2 regions of the Anaerobacillus sp. ABR4_321 genome follow, and region 2 is predicted to be linked to the other one. Evidence: riboswitches for the same ligand, from Rfam matches in the RefSeq annotation. Region 2 holds a riboswitch; the other holds the start of a gene.
The links. A riboswitch is a leader RNA that binds a small molecule or an ion and turns the genes downstream of it on or off. The one in region 2 is predicted to bind lysine.
Positions count from the first base shown of each region.

Region 1: another riboswitch for lysine. It lies ahead of lysA (diaminopimelate decarboxylase); the one in region 2 lies ahead of ACXADT_RS07590 (Na+/H+ antiporter NhaC family protein).

Region 1 covers NZ_JBSWTK010000001.1:2,259,865-2,265,734, forward strand. The annotation lists gene spoVAC (stage V sporulation protein AC) at 1-332, shown strand, start outside; gene spoVAD (stage V sporulation protein AD) at 349-1,362, shown strand; gene spoVAE (stage V sporulation protein AE) at 1,362-1,712, shown strand; gene spoVAEA (stage V sporulation protein SpoVABEA) at 1,717-2,301, shown strand; gene ACXADT_RS11710 (spore germination protein) at 2,279-3,772, shown strand; lysine riboswitch at 3,819-4,002, shown strand; gene lysA (diaminopimelate decarboxylase) at 4,107-5,429, shown strand; gene ACXADT_RS11720 (peptidylprolyl isomerase) at 5,521-5,870, shown strand, end outside.
Region 2 covers NZ_JBSWTK010000001.1:1,460,113-1,465,982, reverse strand. The annotation lists gene ACXADT_RS07595 (sodium-dependent transporter) at 1-963, opposite strand, end outside; gene ACXADT_RS07590 (Na+/H+ antiporter NhaC family protein) at 1,196-2,767, opposite strand; lysine riboswitch at 2,884-3,064, opposite strand; gene yunB (sporulation protein YunB) at 3,141-3,911, opposite strand; gene ACXADT_RS07580 (YunC family protein) at 4,015-4,317, opposite strand; gene ACXADT_RS07575 (bifunctional metallophosphatase/5'-nucleotidase) at 4,392-5,780, opposite strand; gene ACXADT_RS07570 (sulfite exporter TauE/SafE family protein) at 5,796-5,870, opposite strand, start outside.

The DNA.
Region 1 (5,870 bases), 800 kb from region 2:
AAGGGATTCAGAATTTCTACATGAGTGTATTCGATTTTTCTGAAAAAAATGCAGGAAACCCAACAGTTGCTACGCTTATCCTTATCTCAGCTTTACTTACTGGTTTTGGTGTATACGATAAGATAGGACAGTTTGCGGGTGCGGGTTCAGCTGTTCCTGTAACAGGTTTTGCGAATTCGATCACAAGTGCTGCTCTCGAACATAAAAGTGAAGGGATCGTTTTAGGGGTCGCAACGAACATGTTTAAGCTCGCTGGGTCTGTCATCGTTTTCGGGGTTGTTGCAGCTTATTTGGTAGGAATTGTCCGGCTAATTTTCAGAGCGTTGTTGTAAGTAAGGAGAGAGTCGAATGAAAATTGGAAAACAAACGTGGAAGTTCTCTAACGTATATGTACAATCTGTTGGCACAGCAGTTGGTCCTAAGGAGGCTGAAGGTCCTTTAGGTGAATGTTTCGATGTGACCTATGACAATCTTCATTGTAATGAGGAGAATTGGGAGTTAGCCGAAAGAAAGCTTCTGGAAGACTCGATTACGAACTGTTTAAGCAAAAAAGGTTTTTCTAAAGAAGATGTAGACATTTATGTGTCTGGAGATCTTTTAAATCAGATCGTAAGTGCGACCTATTCTGCAAGGGCACTACAAATTCCCTTCCTAGGTGTATTCGGGGCATGCTCGACCTCAATGGAATCCCTTGCAGTAGCATCCTCTTTAGTAGAGGGAGGTTTTGCGACATCTGCTGTAGCTGGGGTTAGTAGTCATAATGCGACTGCTGAAAGGCAGTTTCGGTACCCTACTGAATATGGAGGCCAAAAGCCAGGAACTGCAACCGCGACAGTAACAGGTGCAGGTGCCGTTTTAATCAGTACTGATGCTTCTGATATCAGAATTACTGCAGCGACAGTTGGAAGAGTGGTGGATTGGGGGGTGAAAGACCCATTCGATATGGGATCTGCGATGGCGCCTGCTGCAGCCGATACGATCGCTACACACTTTAAAGATCTTGATATTGAGCCGACTGAATACGATTTGATCGCTACTGGTGACTTATCAGCTGTCGGGTCACCAATCGTCAGAGACCTGCTGTTAGAAGATGGATATGACATCACCAATAACCACAATGACTGTGGATTGATGGTCTATCGCCCAGATCAAGAAGAAGTGTTTGCAGGAGGCAGTGGATGTGCGTGTTCTGCTGTTGTAACGTATGGGCATCTTATGGATCTATTGAAAAAAGGGCGCTACAACAAGATTTTAGTCGTTGCAACAGGGTGCCTTCATAGTCCCGTGATGGTTCAACAGAAAGAAAGCATGCCAGCCATTGCACATGCTGTAGTTTTTGAAAGAATAGGAAGTGGTCAATAATGGAATATTTCCTTGCATTTGCTGTCGGAGGAGCTATCTGTGTGATAGGTCAACTTTTATTAGACATTTTTAAATTAACACCTGCACACGTTATGTCGTCCTTCGTCGTCTCCGGTGCGATATTAGACGGATTTGGAATTTATGATAAGCTGATCGAATTTGCGGGGGCAGGAGCAACCGTTCCGATCACAAGCTTTGGTCATTCTTTGCTCCATGGAGCCATGCAAAAAGGTGAAGAACACGGCTTTATCGGCATTGGGATGGGGATTTTTCAATTAACTTCAGCTGGTATTTCGTCAGCGATCGTATTCGGTTTTATCGTTGCCATACTGTTTAAACCAAAGGGGTGAAGATATGAATACAAAGCGGAGGGTTATTTTTGTTACTGACGGTGATCTATATGCGCAACAGGCTATTGAAACAGTAGCCTCAGAACTTGGCGGAAGATGTATCAGTCAATCGGCTGGTAACCCTACCCCGCTTGCTGGATACGAAATCGTATCACTCATTTCTGAAACCCCTCATGACCCAGTGTTTGTCATGTTTGATGACAGTGGCTACCAAGGTGAAGGATACGGCGAACTTGCGATGCAGTATGTAGCTTCTGATGCGGATATCGAGGTTTTAGGAGCGATCGCTGTGGCATCGAGAACCCATTTTTCTGAATGGACGAAAGTGGATGTTTCCATCGACCGGTTTGGGGAGCTTACCCATTTTGGCGTCGATAAAAACGGGCTTCCTGATATGGAAATCGGGAGGATCGATGGAGACACGGTATCTATCCTTGATAAATTGGACCTTCCAATTGTTGTGGGAGTTGGTGATATTGGTAAGATGTCAGGTTATGATGATCCGTCAAAAGGGTCACCGATTACGAGGAAAGCGGTCCAAATTCTTCTAGAAAGGAGTGGAATAGATGAGTTCAACAACGAAGGATAAACAAAAAATCTTTAAAAAGATAAAAGAAAATGAAAAGTTCATGGAAAAGTCGATTGGTATTGGGAAGAGTTTCGACGTAGGCGTTCGGAAAATAAGAATATTAAACAAAGAAGTGTACTTTTACTACTGTACAGGACTTTGTGATACATCTATCATAGTAGAAATCATGCGTGAATTGATGTATACAGACGAACATCATCGTCTGACTGCGCAGTTTGAAAAAGTGATTCATAATCACTTGCCACATCAGCAAGTGTCGACAGTAACTACCTTTGATGAAGTCGTAGATCAAGTTCTCTCAGGGTTAATCGCTGTTTTTATGGAAGGCGAAGAACAGGCATACATTATTGACGTTCGTAAGTATCCTGGCAGAACACCACAAGAGCCCGATACAGAAAAGGTCATCCGCGGTTCGAGAGATGGGTACACAGAGAATATCATTGAAAATACAGCGTTAACACGTCGTAGAATACGTGATGGAAAACTTAGGAATGTGATCATGCAAGTTGGAGAACGTTCTAAAACAGATATTTGCATAACGTATATAGAGGATGTGGCAAATCCTAACCTAGTCGAAATCGTAACGAAAAAGTTAAAAGAGATCAATATCGATGGTCTACCGATGGCTGATAAAGCGATAGAAGAATTTTTGGTGCATCAAGCAGGGAATCCATTCCCTCTGGTGAGGTATACGGAAAGACCCGACGTTGCAGCGTCTCATTTATTAGAAGGTCATGTGCTGATCATCGTAGATACTTCACCGAGTGTCATCATCACGCCTACGACATTTTTCCATCACGTTCAGCATGCGGAAGAATACAGAGAAGCACCTCTAGCGGGAGCGTTTCTTAGATGGGTACGATTTGGTGGTATGCTTGCTGCATTGCTTCTTTTGCCACTATGGCTACTATTCGTATATGAACCGGAACTACTTCCAAAAACGATCGATTTCATCGGACCGAATGAGAAAACCAATGTTCCGATATTCGTTCAAATCGTACTAGCCGAACTCGGTATAGAGACTTTGAGGATGGCCGCCATCCATACTCCTACGCCACTTTCAACAGCTATGGGCTTAATCGCAGCGGTTCTAATTGGACAAATCGCCATCGACGTTGGTCTATTCGTACCAGAGGTCATTCTTTATGTGTCGATCGCGGCAATCGGTTCTTATGCGACCCCAAGCTATGAGCTTGCAATCGCAAACAAATTGATCAGGCTCTTATTATTGTTTCTCGTCTATTTCTTCCGAGTCCCAGGCTACATGATCGGCGTTACTTTGACGATATTGTTTTTAATAAGTTTACGCCCGCTCAATACACCGTATTTGTGGCCGTTCGTCCCATTTAACGCAAAGGCGTTCTTACAGATTCTAATCAGAGTCTCAGTGCCATTGACGAAGCTTAGACCGAGTATTACACAGCCTCAAAATAAAAAGAAGCAAGAGGACGAACCACTTGCTGAATCTTAAAAAGTGTGATAATTTAATTTTTAATAGAATAGACCTCATTGAATGTAATGGGGATAGAGGCGCAATGAGAATGAGTACGATATCTGAGCATATAATGGGTTGCGATGATGGTATCTGAAAGGTCGAATTGCCGAAGTGGAAGAAGGTCCATCCTTTTTCTGCTGGGCTGTAGTTGAATAAGCTGCAGACTGTCACTGTTATCTATACTGCAGTGGTGAGCTAATCCAACTCGTGGGGATACGGAGCAAAACAGCCAATGTATCTATAAGTTGGCTGTTTGTTTTTTTATGTAGTGGGAGCTCGCTTACTGAATAAAGCGAGAGGGGAGAATATCGTGCACTTATTTGGCACAGCAGAAATTTCAGAAAACGGTCACTATACAATCGGAGGGGTCGATACGTTTGAACTAGCGAAAACGTACGGCACAGCATTGTACGTCTATGATGTAGCACTGATTCGAGAGAAAGCAAGAGCCTTTAAAGAGGCTTTCGAGAAAAAGCAATTAAACTATCAGGTTGCGTATGCGAGTAAAGCATTCTCTTGTATTGCGATGATTCAACTAGCGGAAGAAGAAGGGTTGAGTCTTGATGTTGTCTCTGGAGGAGAATTATATACGGCTTTACAAGCAGGGTTTCCAGTCGACCGGATTCACTTTCATGGTAACAATAAAAGCGAAAGAGAAATAAGGATGGCTCTAAAAGCTGGGATTGGTTGTTTTGTGGTCGATAACTTTTATGAGCTTTCGTTACTCGAACAGCTAGCAGCAGAAGAAGAGGTTTCAACGAATGTGCTCTTAAGAATAACGCCTGGGATCGAAGCACACACACATGACTATATTCTTACGGGTCAAGAAGATTCAAAGTTTGGATTCGATTTACAGAGTGGTCAAGTAGAGCAAGCGATCGATACGGCGTTAAAAATGAGTAACATTCACCTGCTTGGCCTTCATTGCCATATCGGATCTCAAATATTTGAAACGACAGGATTTGTGATGGCGATCGACAAGATCTATAGTTACCTCCATCGCTGGAATGAAGCGTTTGGGTATGAGCCCCGGGTGCTGAATTTAGGTGGCGGGTTTGGTATTCGATACAACCACGAAGATCAACCGATCTCTCCTCAGAACTACATCGATGCCATGACGGATGCTGTAAAAAAGCAAATCGAGCATAGCAACATGTCGATGCCAGAAATCTGGATTGAACCTGGCCGCTCTCTTGTCGGTGAAGCTGGGTCTACATTGTACACCGTTGGCTCTCATAAAAATGTTCCGGAACTAAGGAATTACCTTGCTGTTGATGGGGGGATGAGTGACAATCTTCGTCCTGCTTTATATAACGCAAAGTATGAGGCATCGATCGTAAATCGAATGAATGAACCGAAAGATCACCTGTATTCAATCGCAGGAAAGTGCTGCGAATCCGGTGATATGTTGATTTGGGACTGTCAGCTTCAGCGCGCGATCGCAGGGGACGTGATGATTGTCTTTTCCACCGGAGCATATGGGTATTCGATGGCGAATAATTACAATCGACTACCAAAGCCAGCTGTTGTTTTTGTAGAAGATGGAGAATCAAGCCTTGTAGTTGAAAGAGAATCATATGAAGATTTAATTCAATATGACAGACCTTTAAAAAAAATGGTTATATCAAAATAGTTTCCTAAAGTTAATTCATATGGTAAATGCATCTCTTATGCTATAATGAAAGAGCTTTTAAGCAAATTGTTTACGCAGGAGGATATTTTTAATGAAAAAAGGTTCAATCGCATTTGAAAATGGCGAAGTAATTCAAATTGAATTCTTCCCAGAAGAAGCGCCAAACACTGTAGCTAACTTTGAAAAACTAGCAAATGAAGGCTTCTATAACGGTGTTAACTTCCACCGTGTCATTCCTGGATTCGTTGCACAAGGTGGAGACCCAACAGGCACTGGTATGGGCGGCCCTGGCTATACAATCGATTGTGAAACAGAAGGTAATCCTCATAAACATGTAGCTGGATCCCTTTCTATGGCTCATGCTGGTAAGAACACTGGCGGTAGTCAGTTCTTCCTAGTACATGAACCACAGCCTCACCTTGATGGTGTTCATACAGTATT
Region 2 (5,870 bases):
AAGGAATCCAAACATACCATTCAGTGCAGGGAACTCATTGATAATTTGAGGGAATACGACGAACGCTAGTCCGACTCCTCCGCTTACAACTTCATCGACACCTAGACCTTGTTGAGTAGCCATAAATCCTAATGCGGAGAATACTCCGATACCTGCTAAAAGCTCGAATGAAGAGTTACCAAACCCTGTAATAAACGCATTGTTCGTAATATCAGATTTCTTCGGAAGATAGCTTGAATACGTAATCATAATAGCAAAAGCAATCGATAAACTGAAGAAGATCTGTCCATACGCTGCTACCCAAACACTACCGGACGTAATGGAGTCAAAATTCGGTGTAAAGAATGCACTTAAACCTTCAGCTGCCCCAGGAAGCGTCACAGCTCTAATTACGATGATTAAGAAAAGCACGATCAACGTAGGGATAAAGATTTTGTTCGCACGTTCGATTCCTTTCTTAACCCCTGCAAGAAGAACGCCTAGCGTAATAATCCAAACTGCCACAAGCGGAATGAATACTCCTGGCACAAGGCTACCTGTTTCACCAGGATTAACAGTCAGCTGCAGATAGTCATTGAATAGGAAGCCTTCTGTGTCTGAACCCCAGCTCAAATTGAATGCAAAATAGCTATAAGAAATTGCCCAACCTATAATGACCGCATAATACGTAGAAATAACAAACGCAACAATAACGCCCCACCAACCGAGCCATTCGGTCTTTTTATTCATTCTGAAGAACGAAAGCGGAGCTGAACCTCTGAACTTATGGCCAATCGTAAACTCCAAAATAAGAATCGGAATACCCGCAGTTATTAGTGCAAATAAATATGGTATAAAAAATGCCCCTCCACCGTTGTCATATGCAACGGCTGGAAACCTCCAAATGTTACCTAGTCCGATTGCAGAACCAACAGCTGCTAAGATAAAGCCAGCTCTCGTTCCCCACTGAGCTCTTTTTTCCACTAGTATTACCCCCTTAGACGTTGTAACCCTTCTCCTTGTTCTCCTCCTTCCAGAAAAAGGTTTAGATTTTTAATTAAATTCTGATTATTTTGTTTATAGTATATCTAGTACTATTGGCCATGTCAAAGCAATCTTTCAGATAATTTGTAAAATCACTTCGAAAATTAGCCAAAAACACCCCTTTTTTGTAGGATGACATAAAAAAAACAGGAGGATGGTCCCCCCTGTTCGATTATTCGTTAACGGCTTCAACCGTACGATTTTCGTATTTTGTTTTTAGTATATAGACAACAACCGCAAAAACTACTGCTGTTGCAAGCAGCCCAGCAATCGAGCTTCCTGTAAACCCAAGTACAAGATAGCCTACGAGCGCGATTCCAGCTACAGTCAGAGCATAAGGAAGCTGTGTCAACACATGGTCGATATGATGGCTTCCCGCGCCTGTAGAAGAAAGGATCGTTGTATCAGAAATCGGCGAGCAGTGATCTCCAAACACCGCTCCCGCTAGTACAGCGGCTAGTACAGGTAGCATATAGGTTGGGTCTGTCGCAGCAGCGATTTCTCCAGCAATCGGAAGCATAATACCGAATGTTCCCCATGATGTTCCAGTAGCAAATGCCATTACGCCTGCTAATAAGAACAAGATTGCTGGAAGAAAACCGATGGCTATATGCTGATCAACTAGACCAGCTAGATATTTACCTGTTCCAAGTGTTCCGATAATCTCGATCAACGTCCATGCAAAGAGAAGGATGTAAACTGCAGGAAGCATCGATTTGATTCCTTCAACGACACCTTTTCCAAACGCTGCTCCTCCCATGTTCTTAAAGAAGAAGAACACTAGAGACGTACCTAAACCGATCAAACCACCGTATAATAACGAAGCTGCAACATCTGTATTTTCAAAAATCGTTAACGGCGTTACGGCAGCATCCGTTCCACTCACTGCCTGAATACCTGTGATGATCATAAAGATGACCGTACCTGCGATCAGCATAATGATTGGCCAAGCAAGATCTGCTACTTTCCCCTTATCACTTTCAGGTAAGCCAGTTGTTTCCCCTGGTACAGCACCTTTTGAAGGGTCGAGTACTTCTCCTGTTTTTTGTGCACGGTTTTCATGAACTCTCATTGCCTTAAGGTTAATATCGAAATAGCTTACGAAGAAAACCATTCCAAGTGCGAAGATCGCATATAAATTCATAGGAATCATTTTTATGAAAGCTTCTAAAGCACCAACACCAACGATGCTATGTGTAGTAAGAATACCACCTATAATTGCAATAATATAAGCTCCCCAGCTAGAAATAGGGGAAATGATACACATCGGGGCAGCAGTTGAATCGATGATGTAAGAAAGCTTGGCTCTCGAAACTTTGTGCCTGTCTGTAATAGGACGACTAACATTCCCAACCGCTAGAGAATTGAAGTAATCATCGATAAAAATAATAACTCCAAAGACTGCAGTAACGATCTGAGCACCAGTTCGCGTTTTCACTCGTTTCATGGCCCACTCACCGAACGCTCGGCTACCACCTGAAATTGAAATAAATGCAGTCATCATGCCTAATAGAAGTAAGAAGAAAATAATATACATGTTCCAGGTATTTAACCCACCGTCAGAAATAAAAATGCCCTTCACAATCGTATAGATTTCTTTAATAGAACCACCAATACTCCAGTCGTTGATCATCAACGCACCAAGGATAATTCCCACCCCTAGTGAAGGCAATACCTTCCTGGTTGCCACTACCATCAATAATGCGATGAGCGGCGGAATAATCGAATAAATCGTATTTTCCATATTCACCATCCTTTTCAAGTTATGGTTCACTACTTTTGGATAAACAAAAAAACGGCCAATGAAAGGATATGGTCCTATCATTGCCCGTTTTGCGGTTACAATGTCAAGTGTCCATCCCGATCAGTAGTTCTCCATTATAAGTAAGCCTCATAATGACAGTTCGACATTTATTCAATGTCGCCCCAACAAAAATAATGTGACGATTATTTCTGCTTCGGCAGATCTCCCTTTCGATGCTGATCATAGATGTCATTCTCCCAACACGTACTTATGAGTATCTGCTCCTCTACCTCATCGTATAAGATAAGGAACATTATTTAGTTTAATACAATTCGTTATTATAGCTTAGTTCTAAGTGCTATGCAAACACAATTTATTCCATTCCTCCAATATCGATAGCCGGATCAGGCAATCCTGTACCAGATCCATTATTGTAGAAGTTCGGCACATCTCCCTTTATAAACGTTGCAATAACAGGAATATCCGTTGTGACGACATCTGAATCTGTAGCAAATGGAATAACGATTTTCACATGCACTTCGATATGGACGCGAATATCAACCCAAGTGTTGTTGATCCCTACTTGCTGAATGTTATGTTTGATATCAGACTTTACTTCTCCAATCGCTGTAAATCTCACAGGAACTTTTGGTCCAAAGTTCGCGAGTAACGTATTGTTAAACGCTTGCCCAATCGGAATGTTATGGATGATTCCTTTACTTAATGGTACATCTTCATCAACTTGAAGCTCGACCCCATTTTCCTCTGCCCAATAATCGATCGAGTTATCTTCAACGCTCTTTAAGAACTTTTGCACTTTATCTGTCGATTGAGCAAGTACTTTATTTACAGCGCTTTGGTTAATTTGGACGATATCTACTTGGTTAACCGTTTCTTTTTTGATCAGCTCTTCTGTGCTATCTGCTTCTTCAACGATTTTTTTGTTGATGGCCTGGTTAATCGCGAGTGTTGCGATTCGGTTCGTTTCTGTTCTAGCTATTTCGATAAGAGTAGGCTTAATACCTTTTTCAACGATCCATAGTCCTTGAACTGTCATAAAAATAAATAGAATGAACGAGATAACAAACACATATCGAAAAGGAAGCGGACCTTTTCGAATGAACCTTCTTCGAGTTCGGAACAAGCCAATATCCTCCCTTCTCCTCAACATGTATATGCGAAGAAGGAAAGAAGTATGGACATATTTTCCCTAAAGAAAAACCACAGCCCGCAAGCTGTGGTTTTTCTTATAACATTTTGAGCATCGCATCTCTTCCGATGGTTCCTACTTTGATGCCCCTTGCCTCTGCTTCAAGCGTTACAGATTCAAGTGGTGCTTCTAGCAGCTGTTCGATAGACCTTACACCAACAGCTCTGCCTGCAATGATTTTGCGATCACTTAACTTTTCATTAAGTAACGCAATATCCAGTGCTCCACACATGATGTAGCCATTTTCATTTGTAACAGCAAGAAAATTGGTCTTAGGTAGTTTCATGCTAATCGCTGTAAATGGATGACCATCGATCATGATAGGTGTAACATTGATCACGTATCCTCCGCCTCCTGACTCACAAGTTGTCATTCTATTTATATGAGCGCGGAGGCATGTTTGACAATCAAAGATTAATATCTGTTCTCAAGTCTAAATGCAAGAAGATCCCGAAGCATTTCTGGTAAGTAGTACTTCTTCTTAGCGTGCTTCATCTGCGGATAAAATTTTCCGAAGGTGAACATATCCGCCGTAGCCACTGAATATTCTTTTTCTGGAGATAGCTGATGACCGTTATGGAGAATTTCTGTTACGTGATGAAGACCATCATCCATTACGACTGTTTTCACTTCGAGTCCATCAAAAGCCATGATACCCATGACTTCTCCTCTGAAACCTAATCCTTTAAACGTTAAATGCACGAGTTCGTCAGACATTGCATATGCGACGATCTCACGTAATTCACTTCCTTTTAGAATAACTTTACATGGATTGACTGGGTGTGGACATATACGATGAAGGTCTTCTCTCGACACCTTCCCTTCACTTAATCCATCAAGTAGCATACCCGAATTGATCATTCCAATATCAGCATTGCACCATTCTCTAAGAGCAGCAGAGAGCTCGTCAGGAAGGACAGAGCGCCTGAACCACTCTGCTTCTAGAGGTTGTTCGAGGCGGCACACGACCTCGTCTAATAAGTTTTGTGCATTCGCTCCTAATCGATCTAGCTGTTCCTTTGTCGCTTGATCTTCTTTATGATCACGCACAGAAATCGCATAAGCTTCTGCCTCAACTAATTTGCACTGTTCAGTATCATAGTTCAGGACGACTTCTCCTACATAATTTCCATTCTTACCTGCTTGAGTAATCAACGTTCCATTTACATTCATTCCATGCTTAAGAACGTGATGGGTATGAGAGCCGATGATCACATCGATTCCTTCAATATCCGTTGCAATCTGCTCGTCGTTCCCAAGTCCCATATGTGACATCAACACGACTACATCAGCTTTCGAACGTACTTCATCAACCACCTTTTGCAGCATTTCCCATGGTGATTGTATCGACCAGCCGAGGAGACTATAGAATTGTTCATATGGAATCGTTATCCCGATTAGTCCGACCTTAACGCCATCTTTCTCATCGATCGCGTACGGAACTGCCCAGGCAGGTCTTGCTCCATCAGAGTGAAACAAGTTCGACACGATGACTTGAAAATTGGCATCAGTGTATAGCTCTTCCAATTCTTGCTTTGAAAATGTGATTCCCTCGTTATTTCCGATCGTCGCATAATCATATTTAAGTTCATTTAATAAATGTACATTTCCCTTACCTGAGGTCCCCTCAGTAATCGGGTGAACTTTATCCGCGTGATCACCAAGATCTAACAATAAGTAGTGATCATGATGATAATCATGAATTCTTTTTCTATCTTTTATATAGCCAGCCACCTTAGACCAATTTTCAAAGTGACTATGAAGATCGTTCGTATAATATAAATGTACCTTTTTTGAAGTCAAGACACTCTTCCTTTCTTAACCCGTCATTCCCTGCCAGACCAATCGTATCCCGACGAGAATTAACATCCACCTTAAAATAACGACAATCGT